DNA from 2 places in the Salipaludibacillus sp. CF4.18 genome. Region 1 is predicted to be linked to the other one. Evidence: predicted binding sites of a transcription regulator. Region 1 holds the regulator's gene; the other holds the start of a gene.
The links. Region 1 encodes NrdR, which represses ribonucleotide reductase genes. Its sites were predicted from a motif close to AACACNATATATNGTGTT; they were not measured.
Positions count from the first base shown of each region.

Region 2: a site for NrdR is predicted at 7,611-7,628, ahead of ACHABW_RS10180 (vitamin B12-dependent ribonucleotide reductase). Genes of this name have one in related genera too.

Region 1 is NZ_JBIMEV010000005.1:179,337-194,800, reverse strand. It holds gene ytxC (sporulation protein YtxC) at 1-508, opposite strand, end outside; gene mqnC (cyclic dehypoxanthinyl futalosine synthase) at 759-1,865, opposite strand; gene dnaI (primosomal protein DnaI) at 2,014-2,955, opposite strand; gene ACHABW_RS05810 (replication initiation and membrane attachment family protein) at 2,956-4,371, opposite strand; gene nrdR (transcriptional regulator NrdR) at 4,465-4,929, opposite strand; gene ACHABW_RS05800 (DUF1499 domain-containing protein) at 4,959-5,369, opposite strand; gene speD (adenosylmethionine decarboxylase) at 5,605-5,994, opposite strand; gene ACHABW_RS05790 (glyceraldehyde-3-phosphate dehydrogenase) at 6,228-7,253, opposite strand; gene coaE (dephospho-CoA kinase) at 7,471-8,076, opposite strand; gene ytaF (sporulation membrane protein YtaF) at 8,108-8,749, opposite strand; gene mutM (DNA-formamidopyrimidine glycosylase) at 8,889-9,716, opposite strand; gene polA (DNA polymerase I) at 9,798-12,428, opposite strand; gene pnpS (two-component system histidine kinase PnpS) at 12,736-14,520, opposite strand; gene ACHABW_RS05760 (response regulator transcription factor) at 14,513-15,229, opposite strand.
Region 2 is NZ_JBIMEV010000012.1:37,503-52,966, reverse strand. It holds gene ACHABW_RS10210 (M24 family metallopeptidase) at 1-831, opposite strand, end outside; gene ACHABW_RS10205 (YqhR family membrane protein) at 958-1,455, opposite strand; gene ACHABW_RS10200 (SA1362 family protein) at 1,705-2,088, shown strand; gene ACHABW_RS10195 (hypothetical protein) at 2,157-2,966, shown strand; gene ACHABW_RS10190 (patatin-like phospholipase family protein) at 2,990-3,880, opposite strand; gene mntR (transcriptional regulator MntR) at 4,207-4,632, opposite strand; gene ACHABW_RS10180 (vitamin B12-dependent ribonucleotide reductase) at 4,881-7,436, opposite strand; gene ACHABW_RS10175 (rhodanese-like domain-containing protein) at 7,889-8,263, shown strand; gene gcvPB (aminomethyl-transferring glycine dehydrogenase subunit GcvPB) at 8,464-9,951, opposite strand; gene gcvPA (aminomethyl-transferring glycine dehydrogenase subunit GcvPA) at 9,948-11,294, opposite strand; gene gcvT (glycine cleavage system aminomethyltransferase GcvT) at 11,317-12,411, opposite strand; glycine riboswitch at 12,611-12,717, opposite strand; gene ACHABW_RS10155 (DEAD/DEAH box helicase) at 12,905-14,581, shown strand; gene ACHABW_RS10150 (YqhG family protein) at 14,568-15,362, shown strand.

The DNA of each region.
Region 1 (15,464 bases):
TAGCAATCTCTACCACATCTAATAATTTCTCTTTAGCATTTAATAATCTAAATGCTATCAAGGAATCAAATGAGAAAGAAATATCTTCCTCAATAAAAGGTGATATCTGCTTATAAATTTCTTGTTGCCATTGATAAAAGGTAAAAGGAAGTAAAATCATTTTTGTTTCAAGTCCAGGGAAAAAAATCAGTTTAGCAGTTTCAACAATAGATTGAATCTCTTCCTTGTCTTCGTAATAAAATGATTCACGTAAACATTCTTCGAGCCACTTCGAGAAATAAGTAGCGACAGTCACATTTGTTAATATTGCAATTATATGATGTTTCTTATCTAGGTGTAAGTCCTGAAGTCCTGATAGTATAAGAGCTGCAGTACCGTTTTTTCGATTATACTGGTAATCTACGATCTTCTCGCTTTTGCCTTTTCCCCCTAAAATAGATAACGAATGTCGAAGTTGTTCGTAAAAAGATTCACCTATATGTGAATCTTGGAAATCAATCGTTAACAACAGCAGCCCCTCCCAGTCAAATCACACATTAAGAGTTGATCGTCCGGGTGTTTTTCTTGATGCAGTTCAACTCTTTAGTAATATCTATTACATGTATATGGTTCTTGGGATTAATTATGAATTGAAAGTTTTAAAATAAAATAGAGCAGCCGATTCTAGTGAAAGTAACAACCTTTTGCACCATAAAAAAACACAACCCCGGTGAAGCTGAGGTTGTGTTTGTGTTTGTGTTTTAAGTATAAAATATGTTCTAATTTTGCATAACAAAGTCTTTCTCAACTTTTTCATCCTCTTCGAATACATGGAGAGTATTATACTTTGTATCTCGCTGTGCAGGAACTTTGCCAGCTTCACGGATTAATCGAAGAATCAAATTAGTGTCAACTTTATGTGTTGCCCCGGCAGCGGAAACAACATTTTCTTCCATCATCGTGCTACCAAAATCATTACATCCATAAGAAAGGGATGTTTTTCCTGTTTCAGGACCCATAGTTACCCAAGACGATTGGAAATTAGCAACATTATCTAAGAAAATTCGGGATATAGCTAAATTCTTTAAGTATTCACGAGAGGTAACTTTTTCACCTTTCATGTTTGTATTCTCTGACTGGAACGTCCAAGAAATAAATGCTAGGAAGCAATCAGTCTCATCTTGTGCATCCCGGACACGTTGAAGGTGTAAGGCTCTTTCTTCAGACGTTTCACCGAATCCAATGACCATTGTTGCAGTCCCGTGCATGCCGACTTTTTTTACCAGCTTCATCGTTTCAATCCATTCTTCCCACGTACCTTTTAAACGACTAATCCGACGTCTTGTGCGGTTATCAAGTATTTCTGCACCTCCACCTGGAACCGAATCAAGGCCTGCATCGTGAAGTTCTTGCAATACCTTTTCAATTGGCAAATCAGATACATCAGCCATTTTTCTGATTTCAGCTGGTGAGAAAGAATGCATTGTAATGTCAAACCTCTTTTTTATTTCTCGAAGAAGGTCTGTATAATAACTAAATGGAAGATTTGGATTTGTCCCACCTTGCATGAGAATTTCCGTTCCATTCACATCTTTTGTTTCCTGAATTTTATTAAATATTTCTTCATTATCTAGAACATATCCTTCTTTTGAACCAGGAGGACGGTAAAAGGCACAAAAGCGACAATAAGTATCACATAAATTCGTATAGTTAACGTTCCGTCCAATGACAAACGTTGTAACCGGTTCCGGATGCCACTTTAACATCATTTCATTGGCAACTTCACCTATTTTTTCTACCTCATCACTATCATAAAGTTCTACTGCATCTTCGACAGAAATACGTTTTCCCTGTCGGGCTCGATCGAGAATTTGATCAACACTCATTTTATTCCTCCATTCTCAAAACTGTACACTATTGTTTTATCGTAACATAAAACTGGGTATTTTTGCTTTAATTTTGCCCTCTTAGAAGTTGTAATTTTAATCTCATTCAAGGTAAAACTGATCGACTTGCCTTTCACTTAGCTCGGATTTATCGTTGATTCCGCTTGTTTTCGCCTTTCATATCAATTACTTCATTTAAATGTTTTACGCGTTCTAAAATACGTCTCGCCTTTAATTGATCAACTTTTTCAACGCCACCTCTTTGCGTGGAAGAGAGATGTATCTCTAATTCACTTAAATCAAAGTTTGACGTAAAGATTGTCGGGAGTTTTTCCATCATCCGGAACTGTAGTATAGCCCCTAAAATATCATCTCGGATCCAGTTTGACATGGTTTCCGCACCAATATCATCCATAATTAGAACAGGTGCTCTCTTGACCATATCCATTTTCCCTTGGTATGAACCATCAGAAATCCCATTTTTCAGTTCACGAAAAAAGTCCGGCGTATACACAATCATCGTTGTTACTTCTTCGTCGGCTAAATAATTAGCGATTGCTCCGACAAGAAATGTTTTTCCCACACCAAATGGTCCATGAATATAAAGGCCTTGACCGTCTTCGCCAGGATCGACTGATGCACAAAAAGCCATCGCCTTTGTAAAAGCGTTTGTCCTCGATGAATTGTCTTCATGAAAATCATCGAAGCTTACTTGCGTCATTTCTTTCGGTAGGTAAAGACTTTGCACAAAGGAAGCTTGTCTCTTTCGCTCCTCATCTTTTTTCTTCAATGAACAAGGTTTATATTGATTTTGAATTTCCCCGCGGTAAACATTCAAATCTGGTTGAAATCCTTGAATTAAGTTTGGACAGGCGTCTAGTCCGGGACATTGATCACAGTTGTTCCACTGTTGAGTAAATTGATAAAGTTCGTTGATTCCTTTTTCTATATTTTCATTAGTCATTTCCGGATTTTTATCGAGAAATAATTTAATACGATGGTTTTGCAACGTATTCTTCTTCAGTTGTTCAAATCGTTTTTCAAAACGGCCACCTGAAAACTGTTTTATTGACTGCTCAATGGAATCCATTTACGATTCCCCCTTTTGCTGCTTCTTCTTTTTTAACATTTCACGAAATTTCGCGGCTTCCTGCTTTGCCTTTTCCAAGTCTTCATCTGAACCTTGGTTCTTTTGCCAACCTTCTTCATCTTTCATCCATTTCGGAAGAGGTTCTTGTTTTACCGCTCCCGCATAGGCTGTTTTATTAGCATAAGCAGGTTGAGGATTCTTTTTAAACTCTTTGCTTTTTTGATTTTCTTTTTTAGCCAGTTCCATTGCTTCCTTCACTGTACGAATCTTTTTTCGTTTCCAATGATTAGCTATCTTGAAGGCAAGAGCTTTAGATAGTTTTTGATCATTCACCCTGAAAATATAATCTAGCAATACGTTAACAACACCTGGAGATAGCTTATATTCAAAGATCAGCTTTTCAATAATATCCATGTCACCTTCGTAGATCTTCGCTCCATCATTTAATTCTTCTAAATATTCGATCGGCGCCGTTGATTCAAAATAGAGGATAGTATGCTCTTCCTGCGTTTTAGGAGGTCCCGTGAAGCTTTTTTCCGTGTCACTTTGTTTCCTTAAACCTAACCGTGGCGGTTCATCCTTTTCGTTCATACGATACCTGCGCTTCGCCTGTTCCCGCAACTGTTCCACATCTAATTGATCCGTATGCAACATCGCATCTTGAACCATATTCGCCATATCCCTGGGCTCTAATTTATACATAAAGGCTAATTGATAGATTAACCGTTGACTGGTTTCTTTCTCTACTTCTTCCTTTGGAACAAAAGTAGGCAAATATGCTAGTAATTGTTGAAAATCAAATTCTTCCTCTGACATAGAATAAGAGGGTTTTTCACTATTTTGTCCTAATAATGGCACCTCAGAGAAAAGATTATCACTCATTTCCGAAGATCCACTTCTTATTTCTGATGGGTGGATCGAGGTGAAAACTTGATTAAAACCTTGCGTCACGTTTTCTAACCCTTCTGTCACTACATCATTTATTTGAAAATACGCCCGCAATTCACGATATTGTTCCTTACTGCCAATTTTATTATAAAGAAAAACACTTAAGAGGTCATCATGAAAAAACGCTGCCGGATTCATAGGTGAATGAATATAATAATAATAAACATATTCTTCCTCTTCTTTCTTCCGGAAAACGGTTAATAATCCTAACGCTTCTAATTTCTTTCGTTCTGAAAAAAGAAGGTCCAAGTGCTGTCCTGTAAAGGTCATTAAAGACTTATGAGTTCTTTCGATTTTTTTATCAGCCTGTTTTTGCACGTCTAAAGAAAGAGTCATATACAAGCTATAAGCTACAGAACCAATTAGTGGCTGGTAAAGTAACGTTAATACATCATGATCCCATGTATGTATACTATCTCTCATAAAAGCAATATAACGATTTGAAGGCAATACCTCTTTCCAATGCATTGTTATTTCACCTAATCCTTTTAAAGGCTCTGTTCATGATAAATTATGTTAAAGTAGCGAAAAATGGAGCTTTTATGCTCCATTCTAATGAATCTATTTCTTATTTTCACGGTCAATAAGATCTTTTAATTCATCAACAAATACGTTTATGTCTTTAAACTGACGGTAAACGGAGGCGAACCTGACATAAGCCACATCATCAATAACTACTAAAAACTCCATTACTTTTTCGCCAATCTGATGACTGCTAACTTCAGAATATCCTTGATTACGAAGATCTCTTTCAACATCTTCAGCAATAATTTCCAGTTTCTCCAAAGGAACCGGACGTTTTTCACAAGCACGAATCAAACCTCTTAATAGCTTTTCACGATTGTATTCTTCTCTGTTTCCATCTTTTTTCACGACAATTAAAGGTGTTTGTTCCACTCTTTCGAATGTAGTAAAACGATAGCCACAGTCCTCACACTCTCTCCGGCGTCGAATCGAACGGCTCTCATCACTTGGTCTTGAGTCTAAAACCCTTGTTCCATTGTGTTGGCAACTAGGACATTTCATGTGGCACACACCTCGTTTCTATCACTGTCTTACTCCTTGGTTAATTTGTCTCCTAGACTTGTCCCAACGAAAGGCAACCTTGAATCAAGTTCCTTATATAATTCCCGAATCAATTTACCACTGTAACCAAAATCAGTAAATATGATGGTATCCGTAGATACAGAAAAATCAATGGCGGTCCTGAAAGGTCGAACCATGATCACTGTGACAACCATAAATGCTTTTTTGCCTTTTTTGATACGAACGATGACTTCCCCATGTTCCTCTGAAATAGAAGTAACTTCATAGCCTTGCTTGGCACCAAACATTACCTCTAATTCTTTTATAACTTTATCCTTTGTCGTTTTATAATAGTGCGTTTTCAGTGTTTCATCAAAATGGTTTTCTTTTGTTTCCGTACCCGAACTGAAAATCTTATTTATTGTGTCTTTAAAACCCATTTATCATCCCACCTTATCACCTTAAGCATAGCAAGAAATAAGGAAATCTTCAATTGAAAATGTATACATTGTCATGGTAGTTATTATGAATGAGATACTATTTTTCCCGATAGTGTCGAAAACTAGGATATTTATATAGAATGTGAAAAACGCGTAGCGTCTTTTATTTAGAATTTCTTACCTTTCAACAAAAAAACAACGCCTTGTCCATTTACGAACAAAGCGCCGTTTTTAATTAAGAATAAGCTTGCACTACTTTGCTTTCTCCAACTCGAATTGGGCCCATGCCTCTTGGCACCTCTACAACTTCGGTTGTTTTTGCACTTAAAGCTTTGGAAATGTATTCGGAAGCTATATTTGGATCTATTCGATCTCCACACGTATATACATCTATACTAGCGTAACCGTGCTCCGGAAAACTGTGAATTGTTAAATGTGATTCACTAATAATGACAACTCCACTTACTCCATAAGGAGCAAATTTATGAAATGCCACTTCCCTTACCTCGGCGCCCGCTTCTAAAGCTGCATCAACGAATAATCTTTCGATATACTCAATGTTATTTAATTTATCTATGTCACAACCCCATAATTCTGCGATAATGTGACGGCCCATTGTTTCCATTATAAATCCCCCTTTTCCATATTAAAAAATCATGCCTTCAAATACATGCAGGAATCAATATTACTGGGGGAAAGTTAGTCCAGAGAGGTCCTAACCCTTTAAGTAATCCAGATCCCTTCTGTTACTTTAAAAACGAAGTTCACGGATGAAATTATACTTTGTTTGAAGGTCTTTTGCAAATGATTTTTTTACAGAAAAGGAGAAAATAGATCCTTTTGTAACGATTAAAGGCGTTAAGAAACGTAATTTTTAGATTTTAATTGGAGGCTATTCCCAATATATTTTGTTAAATCAACAATTCTACACGAGTATCCCCATTCATTATCATACCATGCCAGAACTTTTAGAGTTTTATCATGCATTATCGTGCTAAGACCATCAACAATGGAGGAATGCTCATTTCCATTAAAATCTGTAGAAACTAGTGGCTCATCTGTAAAAGACATAATACCTTTCATTGAATCTTCAGCTGCTGCTCTCAAGACTTCGTTCACCTCTTGTGCAGATGTCTTTTTGTTAACGTTTACCACTAAGTCAACTAACGATACATTTGGAGTCGGTACTCGTAATGCCATACCATGAAGTTTCCCTGACATGGCAGGGAGAACCTTACCAATTGCTTTTGCAGCTCCAGTAGTCGTAGGGATGATCGACTGACCACATGCCCGAGCTCTTCTTAGATCCTTGTGTGGATTGTCAATATTCCGTTGATCATTTGTATAGGAATGAATAGTTGTCATCATTCCAGACTCAATTTCAAAAGCATCATTTAACACGTTTACTACAGGTGCAAGGCAGTTTGTCGTACAAGAAGCATTAGATACTATATGATGCCGATAAGGCAAGTAGTCTTGATGATTCACTCCAAAAACAATTGTCAGATCTTCATCTTTACTAGGTGCGGTTATGATGATTTTCTTAGCCCCTGCTTCAATATGCATAGCAGCATCTTTTTTCGTCGTAAACATCCCCGTCGCTTCAATTACAATATCTATGTCTAACTCTCTCCATGGTAATTCTCTTGGATCTCTGTTTTGGCTGAGATTGATACGGCAGCCATTTAGTAAAAGGTGCTCTCCATCTCTCTCGATATTCTTCTTAAACGGACCATGCACCGTATCATATTTAATTAAATGCACCAACGTTTCTGCAGGATATAGAGCATTTATTGCTACAACCTCAATCCCACTTTCTTCAGAGCACTTCCGAAAAACCATACGACCTATTCTTCCAAATCCATTAATAGCAACACGAATCATTAAGCATCCCTCCGAATTATATATGTTATACTAATTACCTAATTACTGCTTTTTAGTATAACATATATTATTAAAAATCTGCCATTTTGTTTGTTTTAATTTATTCTTTTCTATATAATTGTTTTGTTTTAAAATAATTGTTTATTTCAGAAAAAAAAACCGTGAACGATATTTTTTCAAACTAGTAGCCTAAATAATGAAAAAAGGAGAAAGCTAATTAGCCCTCTCCTTTCTGCAACTTATGTAAAAATTTCTTCACTTGAAGCTCTGTTTCAGAGAAACTTCCTGAATTATCAATAATATATGATATACGGTCATCTTTCTTTTTTTCCGTTATTGGAATTTGAGATCGTATTCGGTGGTTAGCCTCTTCTTCTGTGTAATTGTTTCGCTCTTCCAATCTTGTCCGTTGGATTTCTTCCGGAACAAACACAAGCACTACTTTATCTGTTAAATAAAACAGGTTACTTTCAATAAGCAAAGGGATATCTAAAATAATAATAGGATATCCCTTTCGCTCTAATTGTTCCGCTTGATCTTTCATGTTGGCTCGAACAGAAGGATGGACGATCTCGTTTAACTTTTTTCTCATATCATCGTTTTTAAAAACGATTTCACCTAGTTTTGCACGGTCAATCGTTTTATCTTCTTTTAAGATTTCCTGTCCAAATGCTAAAACAATCTCCTCATAGGCCTCTTTTCCGGGAGTAACTACTTCCCGGGCTACTAAATCCGCATCAATAACCGGGATTCCTTCTTTTTTGAAGAGGTTTGATACGGTACTTTTACCGGTCGCAATTCCACCCGTTAACCCAATTATCATAATGCCTTTCCTCCTTAGTTTTTAACTAGGTCTATATTTTCCAAAGCCCAAGAATGATAAGTAAAAGGCCTGGTAAAAAGGTAAGTCCATTTATGTTGGAAGAGGTCATTAGTTTTTCGCCACTTAGTTTCCCTAAAGTTAAGAATAACCCGCACATGAACGCTACACTTACAGCTAATATGAGTGGAGACACACCAAGCAAAGCCGCACCTAACCCTGCACCAAAAGCATCCAATGATAGAGCGATCCCTAAAAGAACGGCTTCAGCCCCGGTAATGGAGCCCGAATCATCTAAATCTGCTTCCATAGGTTTACGTAAAATACGGATAACAATACCCAACTGTTTTAATTCAACATTCACGACCATCTTCTCTTCACTAATACCTTTTTTCTTACTGACCAAATGATGTCGAAAAACTTGGAACATTGCAAACATCCCAATTCCTATTAAAAGAAATCCTCCAAGTCTTTCCGCAGCTGCTACAGACAAATAGCCACCAAGACTTACTCCGACCCACATTGCTAATAACACAGAGGCTGCGGAACATCCCATTATAGATAGTATGGAGATAAACGGTAGTTTCATCTTTCTCAATCCGTATGTTACGCCTACCCCGAAGCTATCCAAACTAACTGCAAATGCTAATATTAAAATGGGCAACCATTCAACCATGGTAAGAACTCCTTTCGCATACTAAGTACTAAGCTACGTTAGTATATGGCAGGAGCCCATCCAATGTACTTGGGCGTAAATGAATTTATAAAGGAACTAAATTTTACTTTAATTAGCTACAAGCACGTTTTGCTTAAAATTAACTCGGCTGGCAGCTTGGACACGTATGCGTACCTCTGCCTCCAACCACAGTCCTTATGATCGAAGTATCGCAATCATGACACGGTTCTCCCTTACGTCCGTAAACATGAAGGCTTTGCTGAAACATTCCCATTTGACCTTGTCCGTTGACATAAGACTTTATTGAAGAACCTCCCATATCAACAGCTGCCTGAAGGGTGCCTCTAATCGCAATGTATAATCGTTCACATTCTGCAATGGTTACATTACTAGCTGGTTTCTCAGGATGGATTCTTGCTTGAAAGAGTGCTTCATCAACATAAATATTGCCTAGTCCTACTAAAATCGTCTGATCCAACAGTGCTGATTTTACTGCCCGGTTCGTGCGGTGCAGTCTAGTAAATAAGTCTTCCTTGGAAAATTCACTCGTCAATGGTTCTGGTCCTAGCTGGGACAATGGCAGTCTCTCTAATTCAGTTCCAATCGGAAACAAGTGCATCGTTCCAAATTTCCTGACATCTCCATATCTTAATTCCTTTCCACTCTTAAAGCGAAAACGTACATGAGTATGTGGCGCTACTTCTTCCTCACATGGATAAACTCCATATTTCCCTTCCATCCTCAAATGAGAAACCAATGTATAATCATCCAAGTATATGAGTAGAAACTTTCCTCTTCTTGCAATGGATCTAATCGTCTGTCCTGCTAACATTATCTTAAATTCCTGAACATCATCGGGATGTTTAATCATCTTTGGCCAGCCTACTTCAACTGATTCAATGGTTTCTTCTATTACTAATTCTGCTAACGTCCGTTTCACTGTTTCTACTTCTGGTAATTCAGGCATTTCTGTCACCTTCTCTAATAGCTTCTAAGTTCCATTCAAGGGTTTTTACGTTTTGAACAAAACAAAGGTTATTTTTCTTATTTATTTTGCATCATACCATGTTGCACCATACGAGACATCTGCTACTAGTGGAACATTCAGCTTTACAGCGTTTTCCATAACATCTAAAACAATCTTGTTCATTTTTTCTATTTCTTTTTCTGGAACTTCAAAAATAAGCTCATCGTGCACTTGTAATAGTAAGGTGGATTCCATTTGTTCTTCTTCTAATCTTTCTGCCATATCTACCATCGCTTTTTTGATAATATCCGCTGCACTTCCTTGTATCGGGGTGTTCATCGCTGTTCTTTCTGCAAAACTTCGCAGATTGAAATTACGGCTCGTAAGTTCAGGCAAATATCGTCTGCGATTAAGCATCGTTGTTACAAACCCTTTTTCTCGAGCTTCTTCCACAACGTTCTCCATATAATCTTTCACTCCAGGATAGCTTTCAAAGTAACGCTCAATAAACACCTTTGATTTTTTACGAGTAATACCAAGGTTTTGGGAAAGTCCATAATCACTAATACCGTAAACAATACCAAAGTTCACAGCCTTAGCTGTTCGTCTCATATTACTTGTTACATCTTCAGCACTAACCTCAAAAACGTCCATTGCTGTTTTTGTATGAATGTCGATACCCTCACTAAAGGCTTGAACAAGGTTTTCATCTTTCGATATATGAGCCAGTACTCTTAGCTCAATTTGAGAATAGTCTGCCGCCAAAATATAGGAGCCTTTCTCTTCAGCCACAAAAGCATGACGTATTTTTCTCCCCTCTTCCAAGCGAATCGGAATATTCTGCAGATTTGGTTCTGTAGAACTTAGTCTGCCTGTTTGTGTTAGTGACTGATTAAAAATCGTGTGAATTTTTCCTGTTTTCTGGTGAACTACTTTTAACAATCCTTCTATATACGTTGAGTTTAGTTTTCCTAACTGCCGATAGTGAAGGATAAGAGGAATCATTTCATGCTGGTCCTTCAACTGCTCTAATACCTCAGCAGATGTGGAATATCCTGTTTTCGTTTTCTTGACCACGGGCAATTGAAGCTTATCGAAAAGAATTTCTCCAAGTTGTTTCGGTGAGTTGATATTAAATTCCACGCCTGCAAGCTGATGAATTTCTGATTCCATTTTATTCAATTTCCCAACAAGCACTTCACCCATGTTTTCCAGTTCTTCTTTATCGATAGTTACACCATTCATCTCCATGTGTCCTAAAATAATGGATAGTGGCATCTCTAATTGCTCAAACAATTCCTGCTGCTCATTTTCCTGAAGTTCTTTTATCAAGTCATGTTTCAAATCAAGCACTGCCGCGGCTTTTCTTCCGATGTGCTGAGCCAATATCTCATTTACCGGTACTTGTCGTTTCTTTCCTTTTCCATAGATTACTTCATCAGTTTGTACTTTAAGGCTTTGTTTTCGATTCGCTATATCAGCCATTTCATGAGAGCTTGCTGAAGGGTCAATCAAATAAGAGGCTATTTGCACGTCAAAGACAACCCCATCTAGTCGAATGTCTTGCCAGCCTAATAGCGCCACTCCTCGTTTTGCATTAAAGATATATTTTTCTTTGTCAGGATCCGCTGCCCAATTTTTGAATACGTCACTTTCCATTGCAACCTCCGCAGGGAAATAAAACGCTCCATTATCATTCGCAACAGATAGCCCAATAATTTCAGCTTGATGATAGTTCTCTCCTAGTGCTTCAATAACGAGAGCAGATGGACTGATTAACATGTCATCTGTTACTTCTTCCACTAATTGAATGTCCATATCCTCTATCTCTTCTTGAGCAACTGCTTCACCAGAACCGATACGATCTAATAAAGAGGCAAATTCTAACTCTTTAAATAGCTCTATTAATTTTTCTTGATTTCTTTCTCCCAGTTCCAACGCATCTAGCTTCACATCAACAGGAGCATCAATCATGATCGTTGCAAGCTCTTTACTCATAAAAGCTTGTTCTTTGTTTTCAGTTAAGTTTTCTTTTAGTTTTTTTCCGGAAATTTCGTCAAGTGATTCATATACACCTTCAACTGTCTTATACTGTTTCAAGAGCTTAAGAGCTGTTTTTTCTCCAACTCCCGGTACACCGGGAATATTATCGGAACTATCACCCATTAACCCTTTCATATCAATAATTTGGTTAGGTGTGATTCCATATTTTTCATCGACTAAAGATAAATCGTATGTATCTACATTCGTGATGCCTTTTTTAGTTAAGGAAACATGCACTTTATCTGTAACGAGTTGCAGTAAATCTTTATCACCAGTGTAAATCTTCACATCCCAATCTGGGTCTTTTGCAGTTTGAGTAGAGAGTGTTCCAATAATATCATCTGCTTCATAATTAACAACTTCAAAGTGCTGGATATTAAAAGCTTTAAGCAAATCTCTCATTACTGGTAACTGTTCAGAAAGTTCGGGCGGAGTTTTCTGTCTCGTCCCTTTATACTCTTTAAACGTCGAGTGACGGAACGTCGTTTTTCCCGCATCAAATGCTACCAGCATATGAGTCGGTTGTTCGTCTTCCAATATTTTTAACAGCATCGTCGTAAAACCGTATATTGCATTTGTATAGACACCTTTGTTGTTATTCAATAACGGTAGCGCGAAAAATGCTCGGTATGCAATACTGTTTCCATCAATTAAAATTAACTTTTTCATTTTTTAACCCCTTTTCTGTTCCTATTCCATAATGCTATTTTATCACGAAAGCTTCTAGAAGAACAAAAGCTAGTGTGATCTTTAAAGCCACCACTATTTAAGCTCAAGGGCGAACTTCCCTTGATGCGTGTGGCGTAAAGATAGCTGTCACCTTATAAATTCTTACCTTGTACAAAAAGGAACAAAACTCGTGGAGAGCTTTTGTTCCTTTCATGGGGTGTGAAACTAATGACTCCTTTAGTAGGTCGAAATGTGTAAGATAATATAGCGCACGTGTAAAGATTTTATTAACGTCCATTCCTATCAATCACATACTTTTTGATTCTTTTTTTTCCTTTAAAATGACCAAACGAAAAACGGTTCCTCTGCCTAAATCACTGTCTACGGAAAGCTTTGCACCATGAGCTTCAGCTAAATGTTTAACAATGGCAAGACCTAGTCCCGTCCCACCTGAATTTCTGCTTCTAGCTCGCTCTACCCGGTAAAAACGCTCGAATATTCGTGGGATCTCTTTTTTATTAATTCCAATTCCAGTATCTTCTACTTCCATTAGTACCGTTTCAGCCTGTTCCTTTACTCGGATTGTGATGATCCCTTCTTCAGGTGTATAAGCAATTGCGTTAACAATCAGGTTAATAAGTACTTGCTTTAAACGGTGAGGATCAGCTTCTACCCAAGTATCCCCTTGTATTTTTGTTTCAATTCTCATTTTTTTAACCTTGGCTTTATCATTAAGAATCAAAAGAACATCAGCAATTAATGACTCAATATTAACTTTCTGCCAATTAAGTTGAAAATGATCTCCTTCTATTTTTGATAACTCCAGTAAATCTGAGATTAATCCTTCTAATCTTTCCGATTCATTGGCTATGATTGTTAAGAATTTTTTACGTAGCTTTTCATCATTCATAGCACCATCCAGCAAGGTTTCCGTAAAACCTTTTAGCGACGTTACTGGAGTTTTTAGTTCATGCGAAACGTTAGCAACAAAATCCTTTCTAGCCTGTTCTAACTTTTTTAACTCCGTAACGTCATGGAAAACCAAGACAATACCCTTTAGCTTTTCATCATGTCCAATTATCGGGGCCCCATGAACATCAACATGGCGGAAATATATGCCAACAGGAATTTTTATTTGCCGACGAGTTCTTTTTTCCGATAAAAATATTTCCTGAATGAACTTGTTAACGTATTTATGTTTAATTACTTTATAATAGAGATTATTTTTCCACTGATCTGTATTCTCATCAAATATATCTTTGCAAGATCGGTTGACGAGAGTAATGTCTCCTTTTGTGTTAATCAAAATGAGCCCACTACCCATGTTCTCAATTAACGTTTCCAATCTTTCTTGCTGGATTTCATACGTATTTGTTATTTGTTGAAGATTCTCTGCAAGAACATTTATAGATCGGTTTAACTCCCCTGTCCGATAATCAGAAACATCAAACGTTCTTGCTTGAAAATTCCCTTTTGCAAGTTCATTAGAAACTCTTCTTGCTTCTTCCACTGGTTTTACCATCTGATTTGTAATCTTGGTTGTTAAAAGAACAATAATGACAAATGCAAGAAAAAATGAAACGATTAGGAACGTCCAAATACTTTGATACACCGAATTTAGTTCATCCATAGCTAAACTTAAACGAAGATAACCCCTTACTTCTCCATTATCCTCCAAGGGAATAGCATAATAAAGCAACTCCTCATTAACCGTTTTACTAACCCTCACAGATCGTCCTGCAGTACCGTTTTTGATCACTTCCTGGATTTCTGGTCTCGATAGTCTATTGTCCTGATCTTCGAGATTACCTGTACTCTCCGCCAATGCTTCGCCTTGCGCATCCATAATCGTGATACGAATGTCTAATCGTTCTGCTAACTCAATGACTGTATTTTGTAAAACTTCTGTCTCATTTAACTCAATGTCTTCTATGTGATAAGCGATGGCTAATGATTCTTTTGCAATTCGATCGTTCATACCTTCTAAGTAAAAATCTTTAAATAGTGGGCCTAATATAGCACCTAAGCTTGCAAGTACAATTAGGATAATCAACGAAAGTGGTAAAATAAGTCTATATTTATAACTACTCATGTTTTGGCGGATCCTCTAATTTATAGCCTAATCCTCTAATCGTTTTTATATAAACTGGCTTTTTCGTATTTGGTTCTATTTTTTCCCGTAAGTGACTAATATGAACATCGACAATTCTAGTATCGCCGACAAATTCATAATTCCACACAGCATTTAATAGCTGGTCTCGCGTGAGAACTCTTCCCATGTTATTCACTAAATAAACGAGCAACTCAAATTCCTTAGGAGTAAGTTCTAAGGGCTCATCTTTTAAATATACCTCGTAATTGTCGGGAAATATATTTACATCACCTATGGTCAATTTAAGGGATTTGACTTCCGTTTCATTTGTGGAGGACTGCTTCCCTGAACGTCTTAATATCGCTCTCACTCTAGCAACTACTTCTCTTGGACTGAATGGTTTTGTTAAATAATCATCTGCTCCTAGCTCGAGTCCAAGAACTTTATCAAACTCATCATCTTTTGCAGTTAACATAAGTATAGGTGTCATTATTTTGTTTTGCCTTAACTCTTTGCACACTTCTAGTCCATCGATTTCTGGAAGCATAAGATCTAAGATAATTAAATCGTAAGCATTCTGCATCGCTTTTTCAAGTCCCAACTTCCCATCCATGGCCGTAGTAACTTGAAAACCTGCTTGCTCAAGATTAAATTGAAGTAATGTCAAAATGGATTCTTCATCATCTACAATTAGTAGTTTTTGTGCCATTTTCGTTCCCCCCAGATTGCTTTGTCTGATAATTCATCAAAGCTATTTATCACATTTTTAGTGACACTGTCTTTTTTATCTTACTACAAATAGCACCTTTCACAAAGATTTCTTTTGAGTAATTCCCAATTTTTTCATTCTTTATTGTATGCGATGTAAGTCATATTTAATGGTTTGAATCATAAAAACGCGTAGCGCCTTTTATGATGTACAGCGTGATCTTTAGCCACCACGA
Region 2 (15,464 bases), on a different contig from region 1:
TCCCTGTTCTGTTATATAGTCACGGGTTAATGCATCTGCTTCTTTACCAGTCATACCCGGCTTAATTCCATTTACACCACGTATTTGCGCTTCAAGCACTGTTTGATATATTTTTCTTAGTTCTTCATTTGGTTCACCAATGGCTACTGTTCGAGTAATATCAGAACAATATCCTTTGTAATAAGCGCCAAAGTCTAACGTTACAAGTTCACCCTTCTCAATAACTTTAGAACTTGCAACCCCGTGGGGAAGTGCAGAACGTTGTCCAGATGCTACAATTATATCAAATGAAGAGGATACCGCCCCATGTTTTCTCATAAAAAATTCAAGTTCAGTTGAAATATCAATCTCTTTTACACCGGCACGAAGGTAAGCTTGAATGTGTGAAAATGCTGCATCTGCAATATCAACAGCTTCTTGAATAATGCTCAATTCCTTGGAATCTTTAATTAAGCGCATCTGCTCGACCATACCGCTTACAGGTATAAATTCTGCTGATCCTAGCACTTTTTTATATGTATCATATTCACTATAGGTAAGTTGATCTTTTTCGAATCCTAACCTGGTAATTCCCATTTCCTTGACTTGATTCGCTACTTCTTCGTGTATCGGGGTTGTATGTTGAACGATATTAAATCCATTAATTTGACTTTCTGCTTGCTCAACATATCGAAAATCCGTGATAAAAGTTGCTTTATTCTCTGAAATGACCGCTACTCCTGCGGTCCCGGTAAAGCCAGTAAGGTAACGACGATTCGTGTCACTGGCAATGATTAAACCGTCTATATTTTTCTCAGAAAATTGATTTCGTAATTGATCCAGTTTTTTCATCCTTTCGTCCTCCTTGCAAACCATGCGATTCTGATAAGAAATTGTAAATCATCGAAAGACCTGAGCATACAGGCATTTTTTAGACAAAAAAATAGAATGTCCCATAGAACATTCTACCACAGGAGCTTATTCTTGGATAGACTCACCCTCATGAACTGTGCGTTCGTGGTACTCGTATGAAACGGAATACCCTATAAACAAGCCATAGACTACATAAAGCGATATAGAGGTTGTTAAAGTATTACGATTCATTTCGGTAATAGGGTCTATGGTATTAAACAAAGGATGCAATACTACAAATACAACAAGCCATAAGACAAAACCAAAAACGATTCCAGGCCATATAGAATTAAATTTTGCAAGTAAAACTCTATATAAAAATGCTACACCAATCGATATTATAGCAATGGCCAAAATACCCAACCATTGTCCTAAAGTTCCAGTCTTCCATTCACCTAATGCCCACGGCTCTAAAATGACTGCAGGTCCGAATGGAATAAACTTAAACGTATAGGCGAAGTAAGCCACTAAACTCCATAATGCTCCACCTACAAACCCTATTACAGCAACTGTAGAAATAAAAGATTGACTTGCTTCTTGTTCATTTTGTTCTAATTTTCCCATTGACTTCACCTCGAAAATTAGTGTATCCATTTAGGGAATAATTTATCAGCAAAAACAATATTAGGTGTAATTCAACTTCAATATGGGAATAGTTATATAATAATTAATATTTTTAATAAGATCTTTATATTTAGATGGTTAGAATTCGTTTTCTAATGTAAAATAGAAAGAAAGTGTAAGCGGTCGAAAGCAACGAGGAATAGAATAAAGAAAAGTTTCATCCATAATATTGAATGGAGGTGTTGAGACATGTTCCGTCGTTCTTTTCATCCGATCATCCTAGTGATTATTGGGTTTGCCATCTTTGGTATAGGAATGCAACTATTTACAAATCCAACTCAATTTTTCACTCAAATTTTAGTGACGGTCGGTATTGTTGCAATACTTCTCCTAGTGATGAAGAAATTTATAATTCCAAGACTTATGGGTAACCAAGCTTCTTTCACGCAACAAAGAAGCCAGCAAATCAAGCAAAAGCAAACCCAAAGCCGTAAACCAACTGCGTCCTTCAAGAAGAAGCAAAAAGAAAAGAAAAAGTCCATCTCTCGCCCGTTAGTTAAACGTCAGTCTGATGTTAAGTTAACTGTTATTGAAGGTAAAAAGAACAAAAAAAAGAGCCGAGCTTTATTTTAATGCTTGGTTTTTTTCTTTATCATTTTTCATTTTTTCGCAAATTATTATTGGAAAGGGGACTGGGATAAATGATTCCTCCATTTTCAAGCCCTTTTTTAATTCACAGTGTCTGGTCTGAGTGGTTATTGATTAGTTTTCTTGTACTGGTAGGTATTATATATTGGACAATAAGTAAAAAGATCGGTTTTCAAGCCTTATATTTAACTATATTCTCGCTTTCGCTGGGTTATATCATCACGATGTATCTCCCTTACTTGTATACTAATGACCAATTACTCCCGTTAACTCACCCGCACATACAAGCAGTTATGACATTATTCTCGATATTTATTCCACTAGTGAGAAGACAAGTGGAGATAATTATGTGTTTAATACCACCTTTGTTCATTAGTGTCATCTATTTGCTTCTTCAAGGTACTCCAGTGTTCTCCATTGTAGGAGGAATATTAATAGGCGGTTTTATTAGTTATATGTATTACCGAAGTTTTGATTGGATAGAAGCAATGCCTGAACGATATGTTTTTGGGTTCGCTATTATTGTTCCTATCTTTATAGGTATCCTGATTTATCCGCAGAATGATTTTCTTATATTACCCGGTTTACTTCTTGGGTCGGGCATCGGGATTGCTCTGGAACAATATAAATTAAGAATTAGCATTACAACCAGTTCAGGGATGAGCAAACTGATTGCGTTAATGATTGGATCATCAGGTTTGATTTTGTCTCACTTATTTTTTATATTCAATCCTGTTATTTTCACTTTGTATTATTCACTCTTAGGTTTTCTAGCAGGATTATGGATAACTTTTCTCATTCCACTCCTCCTTTTTAGCACAAAACTTTACGGACAGCAAAGTAAGAGAGGAGATACTGCCTAAGCCTTTTTATAAACTGATTTCTTCTAATACGACCATTTAGCCAGAAATTTTCGGGTTGATTCAGCTCCAAGCTGAATTAACCTGTCTTTTTCTTCATCGGACATTTTAAATTGTGTTGCCGTTATTTCATTGACCGGGATAAATATAATATCTTTTGCATGAAACTTAGAAACATATCGTTGATCATGGGCCGTTCTCATCGTATCAAACATTGAAGTCAGCATAGATAGACCGTTTGGTATTTCTTTAGGTGGCGACTGATCAAATTCAGGAGAAAGTTTCATGCCTAATACAGGTCGTTCAGCTTTCTTCCCTTTCCTCACGAATAACCATAACGGAAAATTACTTAATACTCCTCCGTCTACAATTAACGATTCTTTTCCGTCTTCTCCTTTTAGTTTAACTGGTTCGAAAAAGAAAGGCAGACTACAGCTCATTCTCACAGCTTTTGCAATAGAAAACGTTACCGGGTCTATCCCGTAACGCGGCAAATCATCTGGCAAAACGATAAATCTTCCATTTGTTAAATCAGAGGCAACCAACTTCAAAGTTCCCGATGGCAGATCACCGAAAGTTCTAATTCCTTTCTCATATAAAGCACTAGCGACCCAGTCTTCAAATACTTTCCCTTTATATAGACCCATACGTTTGTATAACTGAATCCACCGTAGAAATGGAAAGACGGTGCTAATAGGATTTTGGTCAAGAAATTGGTTCATATCCAATTGGGTAAAGAGCTGATACATTTCATCATTTGTATAATTAGCTTTAATAAACGCTGCTGTTAGAGCACCTGCACTAGTTCCAGCAACCCGATTTATGTGTATCCCCTTCTGTTCTAATGTACCTAATGCACCAACAAAAGCCATTGCTTTTATACCGCCACCAGCAAAAACTGCGTCTACTTGAGTCATTGGAGGATTCCTCCTTTTAGTTTAAGTGTATTTTATTAAGTGAATAATATGACAAAAAAACTTGAGGTTCCTAATGCAATTTTAAATTTGAATTGGTACAACATCTCGTTAGAAATTAAAAAAACCGGCAAAGCCGTCTTTTCTTAAATACAGCGTGATCTTTAAAGCCACCCCGAGTAGCACCTACGTAGTGCGTGTAGGTGCTACTCGAAAAGAGGCGAACTTCCCTTGATGCTTGTGGCGTAAAGATAGCTGTCAACTTACAAATTCTTATCATTCAAAAAAACTGGACTATTGAATGTTTCACTTCAATAAGTCCAGTCTCGTTATTTAATCTCATTATTTTGTTTTTCAATGCTTCTTAAATCATCTACCCGCTTTGACTTTTCTTCAAAATATTGTACTAAGTCTCCAATACGGTCAATAGCATCCCAACTTAGATGATGTTCAATTCCTTCTACGTCGCCATAAATGTTTTTTTCATCCACACCGATAACCCGCATGAAATCCTCTAATAGTTCGTGGCGGTACACAAGGCGTTTGCCGATTTTTTTTCCTTTAGCAGTCAGCACCAATCCTCGGTATTTTTCATAGATCAAATACTCGTTGAGATCTAATTTTTGCACCATCTTCGTTACCGACGAAGGATGAACCTGAAGGGCATCTGCTATATCGGACACTCGAGCATATCCTTTTTCTTCTATTAGTATATATATTCGTTCTAAATAATCTTCCATACTAGGCGTTGGCATTAAGGTCCCTCCAAAATCTTAAGTTGCGATATACTCTAAAGCTAAGATAATTATACTATAAATAAAACGGACTCTCCATACAAACCCCTAAAAAGGTGCTTTTCACGTTGCTAGAGAATACATAATAAATACACGTGATGAATTTTTTTATCTATTCTGTTGTTTTTGTAATTATTAAGGTTTGAAAGAATTCTAGCAAAAAAAAGTCCCAAGGGTTTTATTTAACCCTTAGAACCTTTATTTTTTCCTTATAATCCACACTTGAGTTGAGCCGAACAATTCGTACACGTATTACAACCGCCGATGTCTTCTACTGTCCCTTTACGGCATACGGGACAAGTATCCCCGACTTCACTTCCAAATGTTACAGAAGTAGATCGTAAATCAGAGATTGTTTCTACTAAAACAACCGGTTTTTTATGTTGTTCATCTTCAGCTTCGCCACCAGTGAGATCAACTGTATAATCATCGTTATCCTCAGCTTTTAAAGTCAGCACTTGTGAATCTCGGCTACCATCCACGTATACAGTACCACCTTTTGCTCCGCCTTTATAAAGTCGTTCATAAACACTTTTCACTTGATCAACAGTGTAACCCTTAGGCGCATTTACTGTTTTACTTAATGAACTATCGACCCATTTCTGAATGATACACTGAACATCCGCGTGGGCTTCGGGACTCAATTCCATACTGGAAATAAACCATTCCGGTAAATTGTTTGGGTCCACCTCCGGATGTCTATCTAAATAATCTTCAAGAATTTTTGCTTTTACCTCAATAAACTTTCCTAAACGTCCACTTCGGAAATAGGAGAAAGAGAAATATGGCTCCAGTCCAGTTGATACTCCGACCATCGTTCCTGTTGATCCAGTTGGAGCTACTGTCAAAAGATGAGAATTTCTAATTCCATGCTCTTTAACCCCTTCAAGAATATCTTCTGGCATTTTTTTCATGTAGCCAGTTTGAGTATACTTTTGCCGTAAAAAGTTCGTTTCATTTTCAGAAGAACCTTCTAAAAACGGAAAGCTTCCTTTTTCTTTTGCAAGCTCGATACTTGTCCGATAAGCAGTGGTAGCAATTGTTTCAAAAACTTTATCAACCAAAGCATTACCTTCTTCTGAACCGTAAACTGTTTCCGTATTGATAAGTAAATCATGAAGCCCCATTACCCCTAGACCAACACGACGCTCACCTTTAGCTTGCTTTGTATTATCCTCTAAAAAATAAGGGGTTGCATCAATCACGTTGTCTTGAATTCGAACTCCAGTAGCTACTGTTTGTTCAAGTTTCTTGAAATCGACAACTTTTTGATCTATATCGGCCATCTCTGCAAGGTTCACAGCTGCAAGGTTACACACGGAATATGGAGCAAGTGGTTGCTCTCCGCATGGATTAGTAGCGACTACCTTTTGCCCGTATGCCTGTGCATTTGTCATTTCATTGGCGTTATCAATAAAGAATATTCCCGGTTCTGCAGAATAAGTGGCACAAATGTTAATTAGATTCCAAAGCTCTTTTGCTTTAATTTTTCGGTACGTACGAACACCAAAACCTAATGCTTCCCACTCTCTAACATCACCATATTCATGCCAATCACGATTATAGGCTTCCATCTCATCTTTAGTATAATTTTCTACGTCAGGAAAACGCAGTTCATATTCCTGATCATTCTCAACAGCTTTCATGAATTCTTTTGTAATACAAACAGAAATATTTGCACCTGTCAGGAATTCGGAATTGTTCACCGAGTAGTTCCCGCCTGCGCGCAGCTTTGATTCAGCTTCAGCAATTATTTTACGGTCGAAACCACCTTGGCCTTCGATATTTTTATAATTAGCAATACTTTGATACATCGCTTCTTCTATTTCGGATAAAGGTGTGAATTTTAATTTTTCTTGAATCAGACGTTTTATTTGCACATCTTCACTATTTTCAGACAAATAACGTAAAATCCGTGGATTTTGCATCTTAGAGATAATAAATTCCAATATATCCGGGTGCCAATCAGACAACATGATCATTTGAGCTCCACGTCTGCTTCCACCTTGTTCAACAAGGTGTGTCAGCTTAGCGATATCATCTAACCATGAGACTGATCCTGAAGATTTTCCATTTACCCCTCTGGCCAATGTATTACGAGGGCGCAATGTGGAACCATTCGTCCCAACCCCGCCTCCGCGACTCATAATCTCCATCACTTGTTTCCGGTGTTCAGAAATACCTTCTCTTGAATCCGCTACAAATGGCATAACGTAACAATTAAAGTAAGTTACATCTGTGCCAGATCCTGCACCATACAAAACTCTGCCTGCTGGAACAAAATTCATATTTACTAACTCGTAATAAAACTTTTCAAAGGATTCATCCCGTTTTTGAGGATCGACTTCTACATTAGAGAGGCCGCGCGCATTTCTCTTAGCTATTTGTTCATAATATACTTCCAATGGTTTATCAATCGTATCTAACGACCTGTCCACAATTCCGGTTTGTTTTTCTTCCTCATCTAAGACACCTAAAAATTCTTCTTCAACTGCAATTTTAGCTCGGCTTTCTTCCCAGTTTAACTCGACAACATATCCATAACCTCTTGCTGGAAACTTTGGATCTGCTTTCACTGTTAAAACAACAAAATCTCCTACTTTCAACGTCTTTTTCTCTGTATCTTTGAATGTGTAACGATCTAACATGACTAAACGTGAGACACCGCTTTGTTTTAATTTCATGTCAGGGGTAATTGGGAAAACTTGTGGAAATTGCTCGATATCACGGTTCAATTCCTCCACATTAATCCCTTTGTTCGACATAAATGTTGTCACAGGCTTTCGCTCCTTTATATATAATGCAATGTATGTATACATCTAGATGTTTACTTCAATCAAGAACGAGGTATCCAGAATCAGATACCTCGTTCTTTGCTTTTTTCAATATATCATAGCATCTTTATTTTATCAATATATAGTGTGGTTTAATTTATAGACAACACCATATATAGACGTAAGGGTTTGTTATATTCATTTTGTCAACTTTATAAAACTCTATAAAAAAGAGGAAACTTAAGCTATCGAGACATAATATTCGATAATATGACAATAACCAAAATATTTGGGGTTTGCATTCTTTTACCTTCTAACAAGTTATACTTTTATTCTTTTTCTTAAAATCAAACGGAATCGTTTGCCAATTCACCAAATTACGTTTATCATTTATAAAGGAAACCATCCAGCGAACTAAAAGGAGTGGCAATTTTAACATGGATATGAGTATTTGGCTATTAATTGCAGTAACTGTTGTACTAGTAGTAATCATAGTGCTTCGTACTAAGAAACCGAAGTACCTAAAAACGCTCGATCAAGAAAAATTTAGAGAAAACTATCGAAAAGCGCAATTAATTGACGTCCGGGAAGAGAAAGAATTTCTAGGCGGACACATATTGGGCGCAAGAAATATTCCACTGTCCCAAATGCGTCAAAGAGTAACGGAGATTCGTCCTGATAAACCAGTATACCTTTATTGTCAGAATGGAACGAGAACAGCTCAAGCAGCAAAAATTATCCGTAAAAAACGTGGAGCAGAAGATATCAACCAATTAAAAGGTGGATTTCGTCAATGGACCGGAAAAATTAAAAAATAACTTCCGGCTTATATAAAGATCGGCTACTCAAGGTGCTAAAGCTCCAGGTAGCCGGTCTTTTTTAATAGAATAGCGTATATACTCCTTCAAACAGAGGGACTCTTTAGATTCCTCGGGAAAAGGCCATGTCTCTTCCCCCCGCCATCGACGCTGAATCGACCATCCACCGAAACATTCAGTTGTTGTTTGAGCTTCCCGCTCTAAAATTCCTGACTATTACTTCTCCAAGCTTCAGTGGTATATCTCAAAATTGGTTTTCTTGCTGCTGTTGTTTCATCCAAACGATCAATGACTGTATGATGTGGAGCTTCTTGAACGACTTCCGGCGTTTCTTCAACTTCTTTTGTAATTTGGATCATTGCATCACAAAATTCGTCCAGTGTTTCTTTCGATTCCGTTTCGGTAGGTTCGATCATCATGCACTCTTCCACGTTAAGCGGAAAGTAGATAGTTGGTGGGTGATATCCGAAATCCAACAATCTTTTAGCGATATCTAACGTCCTTACGCCTAGTTTTTTCTGACGCTTACCAGATATAACAAATTCATGTTTACAATGTTGCTTATACGGCGTCTCAAAATAAGGTTCAAGTCTTCGAAGCATATAATTTGCGTTAAGAACCGCATATTCAGATACCTTTCTTAATCCTATAGGTCCCATCGTCCGGATATACGTATAGGCACGAACATTAATTCCAAAATTACCATAGAATGGTTTCACCCTCCCGATCGACTCAGGAATGTCAAACTCCAAACGATATGTTTCCCCATCTTTCATTACTAATGGTGTTGGCAGATAAGGAACGAGATCGCTTTTAACTCCCACTGGGCCTGATCCCGGACCACCACCCCCATGAGGTGTAGTGAACGTTTTATGAAGATTTAAATGTACGACATCAAATCCCATATCACCTGGTCGTGTTATTCCTAAAATAGCATTCGAGTTTGCCCCATCGTAATAAATTTTACCGCCTACGTCGTGAATGATTCCTGTCATTTCAACGATTTGTTCTTCAAACAATCCAAGCGTATTAGGATTAGTAAGCATCAGGGCGGCAGTATCATCCCCAGCCAATTCTCGTAAATGATCCAAATCTACAAGACCTTGATCATTAGATTTTACTGTGACCGATTCAAATCCAGCCACTACTGCTGAAGCAGGATTTGTACCATGGGCAGAATCAGGTACAATGACTTTTGTCCGTTTATGATCGCCATTAGCTTCATGATAAGCCCTAATGAGCATTAAACCTGTCCATTCACCATGAGCACCTGCTGCTGGTTGTAATGTCACCTGATCCATGCCTGTAATCTCTTCTAAGGAGCGTTGGAGCTTGTACATGAGTTCTAATGCACCTTGTATTGTAGACTCATCCTGATATGGATGTAAATGTGCAAACCCTGGGAACCTGGCTACATCTTCATTAATTTTAGGATTATACTTCATTGTGCATGATCCTAGTGGATAAAAACCTGAATCCAACCCGTGATTTCGTTTCGAAAGTGCTGTATAATGTCTAACAATTTGCAGCTCGGAAACCTCAGGCAATTCAGGACTTTCTTGCCGTTGAAATTTTTGAGGTATGAGTTTATCGAGTTCTATATCTTCAATGTCAAGCTCGGGTAGACTGTACCCAATTCTGTCCTCTTTACTTAATTCAAAAATCAATGCTTGATTTTTGTTGTTCATTTGACTCCCCCCAATACTGACGCAAATTGATCCATTTCCTCTTTCGTTCTTAACTCTGTAACAGCCACCAACATCAAGTTTTCTTTCTCTTTATAGAACCTGGATAAGTCCAAACCACCGATGATACCGTGATCAAGAAGTTCTTTGTTTACGTCTTTTATGGCTTTTGGTAGCTTAATTACAAACTCATTGAAGAAAGGTTGGTCTGTTATCACCTCAACTCCCTCTTCTTGCAACTTATTTTTAGCATAGTGGGCTTTTTGAACATTCTGAGTCGCCATATGTTTGATTCCTTTTTTTCCGATTGCACTCATTGCTATCGAAGCTCCAAGCGCATTTAATGCTTGGTTTGAACAAATGTTACTTGTCGCTTTATCACGTCTTATATGCTGCTCTCTAGCCTGTAAGGTAAGTACAAAACCACGTTGCCCGTGATCATCCGTTGTTTGACCGACTAATCTCCCAGGAACTTTCCTCATTAATTTCTTTGTTACCGCAAAATATCCACAATGAGGACCACCTAATTGTGTTGGAATTCCGAACGGTTGTGCATCCCCTACAACAACATCCGCGCTGTAGTTGCCAGGCGGCTGAAGAACACCTAAGCTTAATGGATTGGAAGAAACAACAAACAATGCCTTTTTCTGGTGACTAATCTTTTCAATCGTTTCAAGATCTTCTATTTGCCCAAAGAAGTTGGGATATTGGACAATCACTGATGCAGTATCGTCATTATATTCTGCTTTTAGATGCTCTAAATCCGTCATTCCGTCCTTGTCATCAATTTCAATTACTTCAAGGTTTTGTCCTTTTGCACTTGTCTTTAACACTTGACGTGCTTCGGGATGAACGGTTTTAGAAACAAGTATTTTCTTCTTTTTTGTTTGCGCTGCACTCATCATCGCCGCTTCAGCTAAAGCTGTTGGGCCGTCATACATCGATGAATTCGCCACCTCCATGCCCGTTAACTCACAAATCATCGTTTGAAACTCAAAAATCCCTTGAAGTTCTCCCTGTGAAATTTCCGGCTGATATGGTGTGTAAGCAGTATAGAATTCGGAGCGAAGGAGCATATGGTTAACGACGGTCGGAATATAATGCTCATATACGCCTGCTCCTAAAAAAGATGGATATTCTTTTATATTTAAATTCTTAGTTGCCAATCTTGTCATTTCTTTGATTAAACTTGTTTCATCCAAGCCTTTTTCAATGTTTAAATCACCTTTAAATCGCACTTCTACCGGTATATCTTGAAAAAGTTCTTCCACTTGACTAACACCGATTGTATCAAGCATGTCGCGCTGATCCTTCTCCGTCATTGGTAAATAACGAAATTTTTCCATCTTCTTATCCCCCTTCGTTATATTAAGACCGTTTATAAAACGGCGTACTTACAACTTTAGCCTTTAAACGACGCTTCCTTACTTGTACTTCCACTTCTGTGCCTAATTCTTTATATTCAGAGTCAATCAAGGCTAAGCCGATATTTTTCTGAAGCGTTGGAGATTGTGTTCCAGTTGTAATAAAACCAATCTTTTTATCCTTATAAAATACCTCATAGTCCGTTCTTGGAATTCCTTTATCCATCATCTCAAGTCCAACCAGTTTTCTTTTAGCACCTAGCTCTTTCTGCCTTTTCAATACGTTTTTACCGAGAAAGTTTTCCTCTTTATCTGTTTTCACTGCAAAACCTATTCCAGCTTCTACAGGCGTGATCGATTTCGATAATTCTTGACCATATAGTGCAAGCTTTGCTTCAAAACGCAATGTATCCCGAGCTCCAAGTCCACAAGGTAAAAGCCCTTCTGACTCCCCGGCGCTTAGAATACTCCTCCATAAGTGGACGGCATCACTTGGAGAACAATAGATTTCAAATCCATCTTCACCTGTGTAGCCGGTTCTGGAGATCAAAACTAATTTATTAGCAAAACTTACTTCTGACTTAAACCTAAAAAATGTTATCTCGGATAAATCCGTCTTTGTTAACTTTTGAGCAACATTTTCTGCGAGTGGCCCTTGAATCGCTAACTGGGCAAATTGCTCTGATTCATTTTCCACCTTTACATCAGTGTTAGCATGTTGCTTCAGCCACTCAAAATCTTTCTCAATATTAGAAGCATTCACAACGAGCAGAACTTCTTCCTCGGAAAACTTATAGATAACAAGGTCATCTACCGTCCCACCATCTTCATAACACATGGCATTATACTGACAAGCACCAATTTTCGCTCTTTTCACATTATTCGTTAAGATTGTTTGCAAATAGTCCATGGTTCCTTTTCCTGTGACGCGAATCTCTCCCATATGAGAAACGTCGAAAAGACCAGCCTTTGAACGCACCGCATGATGCTCTTCTTTAATACTGGAAAATTGAACTGGAAGATCCCATCCCCCAAAATCAATTGTCTTTCCATTTGATTCTTTATACACCGCAAATAGCGGCGTTTGTTTTCCTGCCAATGCTAGCACCTCCATTTAATTCTTAAAATTTAAACATACAAAAAAAGACAGAAACATGCCAGTTAGCAACATGTCCCTGTCTTGTGTACCTGAGAGTTTCGTTTTATTTAATATGCTGTGTGCTAGAAACGTACTAGCACACGGCTTATAAAAGTGTCCCCATGGGTGTTCTGCCTTGAGCAGATTCTTTCCAGAGCTGCGTCCAATAAGAGTCTTTTTGCCTGAGAGATTCACGTCAAAGACGCTTGCTCCTTCGGCGATGGTCCGTTCATTTACGTACGGAACATTCTCTCCCCATATTTTCATTCGCAATTATTGGATTGTATGATTCATGAAACAAACACATTTTGTTCATACTAGGAAACAGACATCTTTCTTTCAATAACTTTACTCTATATTAACACTTTTCTTTTTTTCATGGCAATAGTCATTATAATATTACAATTTTTCACCACATTTAAATAGGTACTTTATATGAGAAAGGAAGATTACTATGGACGTAATGATACAGCGAGACAATCAATGGGGCGAACAATTTTCTGAAGCCCTTTCTCAGCCAGGGTCACTTTCTACTTGGAAACACTATAATATGGGAGTACAAGTAATGAAAGAAATGGTTATTTCCGATTTCAAAGGATTAGTTACTCCAAAGCACCTTCCTCATGTTACTTTTCATGACTATCAAATGGAGACTGCCAAAAAAGTGATGGAAGAGATGCATGGAAAAGCTATTCTTGCTGATGAAGTAGGGTTAGGAAAAACAATTGAAGCTGGCTTAATTCTTAAAGAATATATGATTCGAGGACTAGTATCAAAGGTACTCATTCTCTCTCCAGCCTCCCTTGTGACACAATGGTGTCAGGAATTAAATGAAAAATTTTTCATTCCTGCTGTGGAGCAACGTAAGAAACCTCAGTGGGAATCCGTAGATGTTATGGTGACGTCTATCGACACAGCGAAAAAGGAACCACATGCTGAAACGATCAAAACAATTGATTACGATATGATTATTATTGATGAAGCTCATAAGTTGAAAAATAAACGCACAAAAAATTACCAATTTGCCAGGCAACTGAATAATAAATTCTGCCTATTGTTAACAGCAACTCCGATTCAAAATAAATTGTCGGAAATTTACTATTTGATCTCTTTGTTAAAACCAGGTTATTTAGGTTCCGAAGAAACGTTTTCTTCTCTTTATAAATCTGGCAATAAAAATGATGAGCTCCAGCAGCTTATTCAGAAAGTAATGGTACGTAACAGACGTGAAACAACCAATATGAAGTGGACAAAACGTATTGTAAAAACAATCCCTATTGAATTTTCCGAAGCAGAAAGAAAGGTTTATGACTCGATTACGAATTTGAAAACACCGTTAAAAGAAGAATCCAATCCGCTACAGGGTGGTTTGCTCACGTTAACGATGCAAAGGGAACTCTGTTCAAGTAGAGAGGCTGCTTTTATGACACTCAAACAAACACTAGAAAAAATGGATTCTCCTTCGCCAACTATTGTAGAAGAAATGCAATCCATCATGGTCGCTTTACATGAGCTTCCGGCTCACCCTAAAGCAGTAAAAGTCGTTGATTTAATTAACTCATGGGAAGAGGATGAAAAAGTCGTCATTTTCACGGAATATCGAGCTACGCAACTGTATCTTCAATGGTATTTATCGCAAAATGGTATCACTTCTGTGCCGTTCCGGGGTGGTTTTAAAAGAGGGAAAAAAGACTGGATGAAACAACTCTTTAAAAACCATGCAAGAGTTTTAATTGCAACAGAAGCCGGTGGAGAAGGGATCAATCTTCAATTTTGCCACCGAATTATTAATTACGATCTCCCATGGAATCCGATGAGAATTGAACAAAGAATAGGAAGGTTACACCGTTTAGGACAAGAGAGTGATGTATACATTTACCATCTTGCCATCCAAAATACGATAGAAAATCATATTTTACAGTTACTGTACAAAAAAATTGGATTATTCGAAGGTGTTATTGGAGAATTAGATCATATTTTAGAGAAGTTTAATCAGCAAAGTGTTCAAGAGTACCTTTCATCTACCTTTTCTTCCTCCGAGACGGAAGGAGAAATACGGATAAAGATGGAACATCTTGCTTCTTTAATGCTAGAAAAAAATGAAGGAGAGAATCGCCATGCAACAAGCTGATATCCATTTATTTTTATCTGACTTTTTTCAAGAAAACAGATGCTCCATTCAGCCCCTCTCCTCCACAGCTTTTGAGGTGCAGTTATCGAATGAAATTGATAAAGAAATAATGAATCGTCCTTTTTACTGGCATTACATTGAAAAAATGAACGGTCAACCGAGTCCTTTTAAACTAAAGATTGAAACTGATTCCTCAAAAATGAACGATGATAAAAAAACTGAATTTATACATTATGGCTCCCCTAGGCTTAGACAGCTATTCACACTTGCCATCCAAAAGGGGAAATTTGGCCGTTTCTATGAACAAGTGCAGCCGGAACAACAGTCTGTTCCTTTGAAACCGTGGCTTTGTTTGAACGGATTTATCAACTATCACAGCCATCTCAAAAAAAATCGTTTTTTTTCCATCGGATTAAGTTTAATTACGGGAGAAATGTTAAACGACTTTCATGATCTAGTTCAGAATTGGAAAATTGACAGTCAGTTGCCTCATTACACATTTACTTTATCACCTTTGGTTAAAGAATCTTCTGGCATTGAGCGAATACAGCACTATCTTGTGTCCAGTGTCGAAAAAGAAACACATCATTGGGCAGATGAGGCCATAACAAAAATGAATGTTGATTTAAAACTTCTTGAACAATTTTACACTAGTGAAACATCAAGTAATGAAACCTATGAGAAAGAAAAACAAACGATTAGTGAACAATTTCAGCCCTATGTCACTTTATCCATTGAAAATGGCGCCATGTTTTACTTAAACAGTCATCCATTAAACTAACCGAAATACTATTCACTTTTTTTCTTAACTAAAGCGTGCTCTTCGCAACCCGGAGTAGCACCTTTAAATTGCGTGTAGGTGCCTACTCAAACTGGAAGTGCT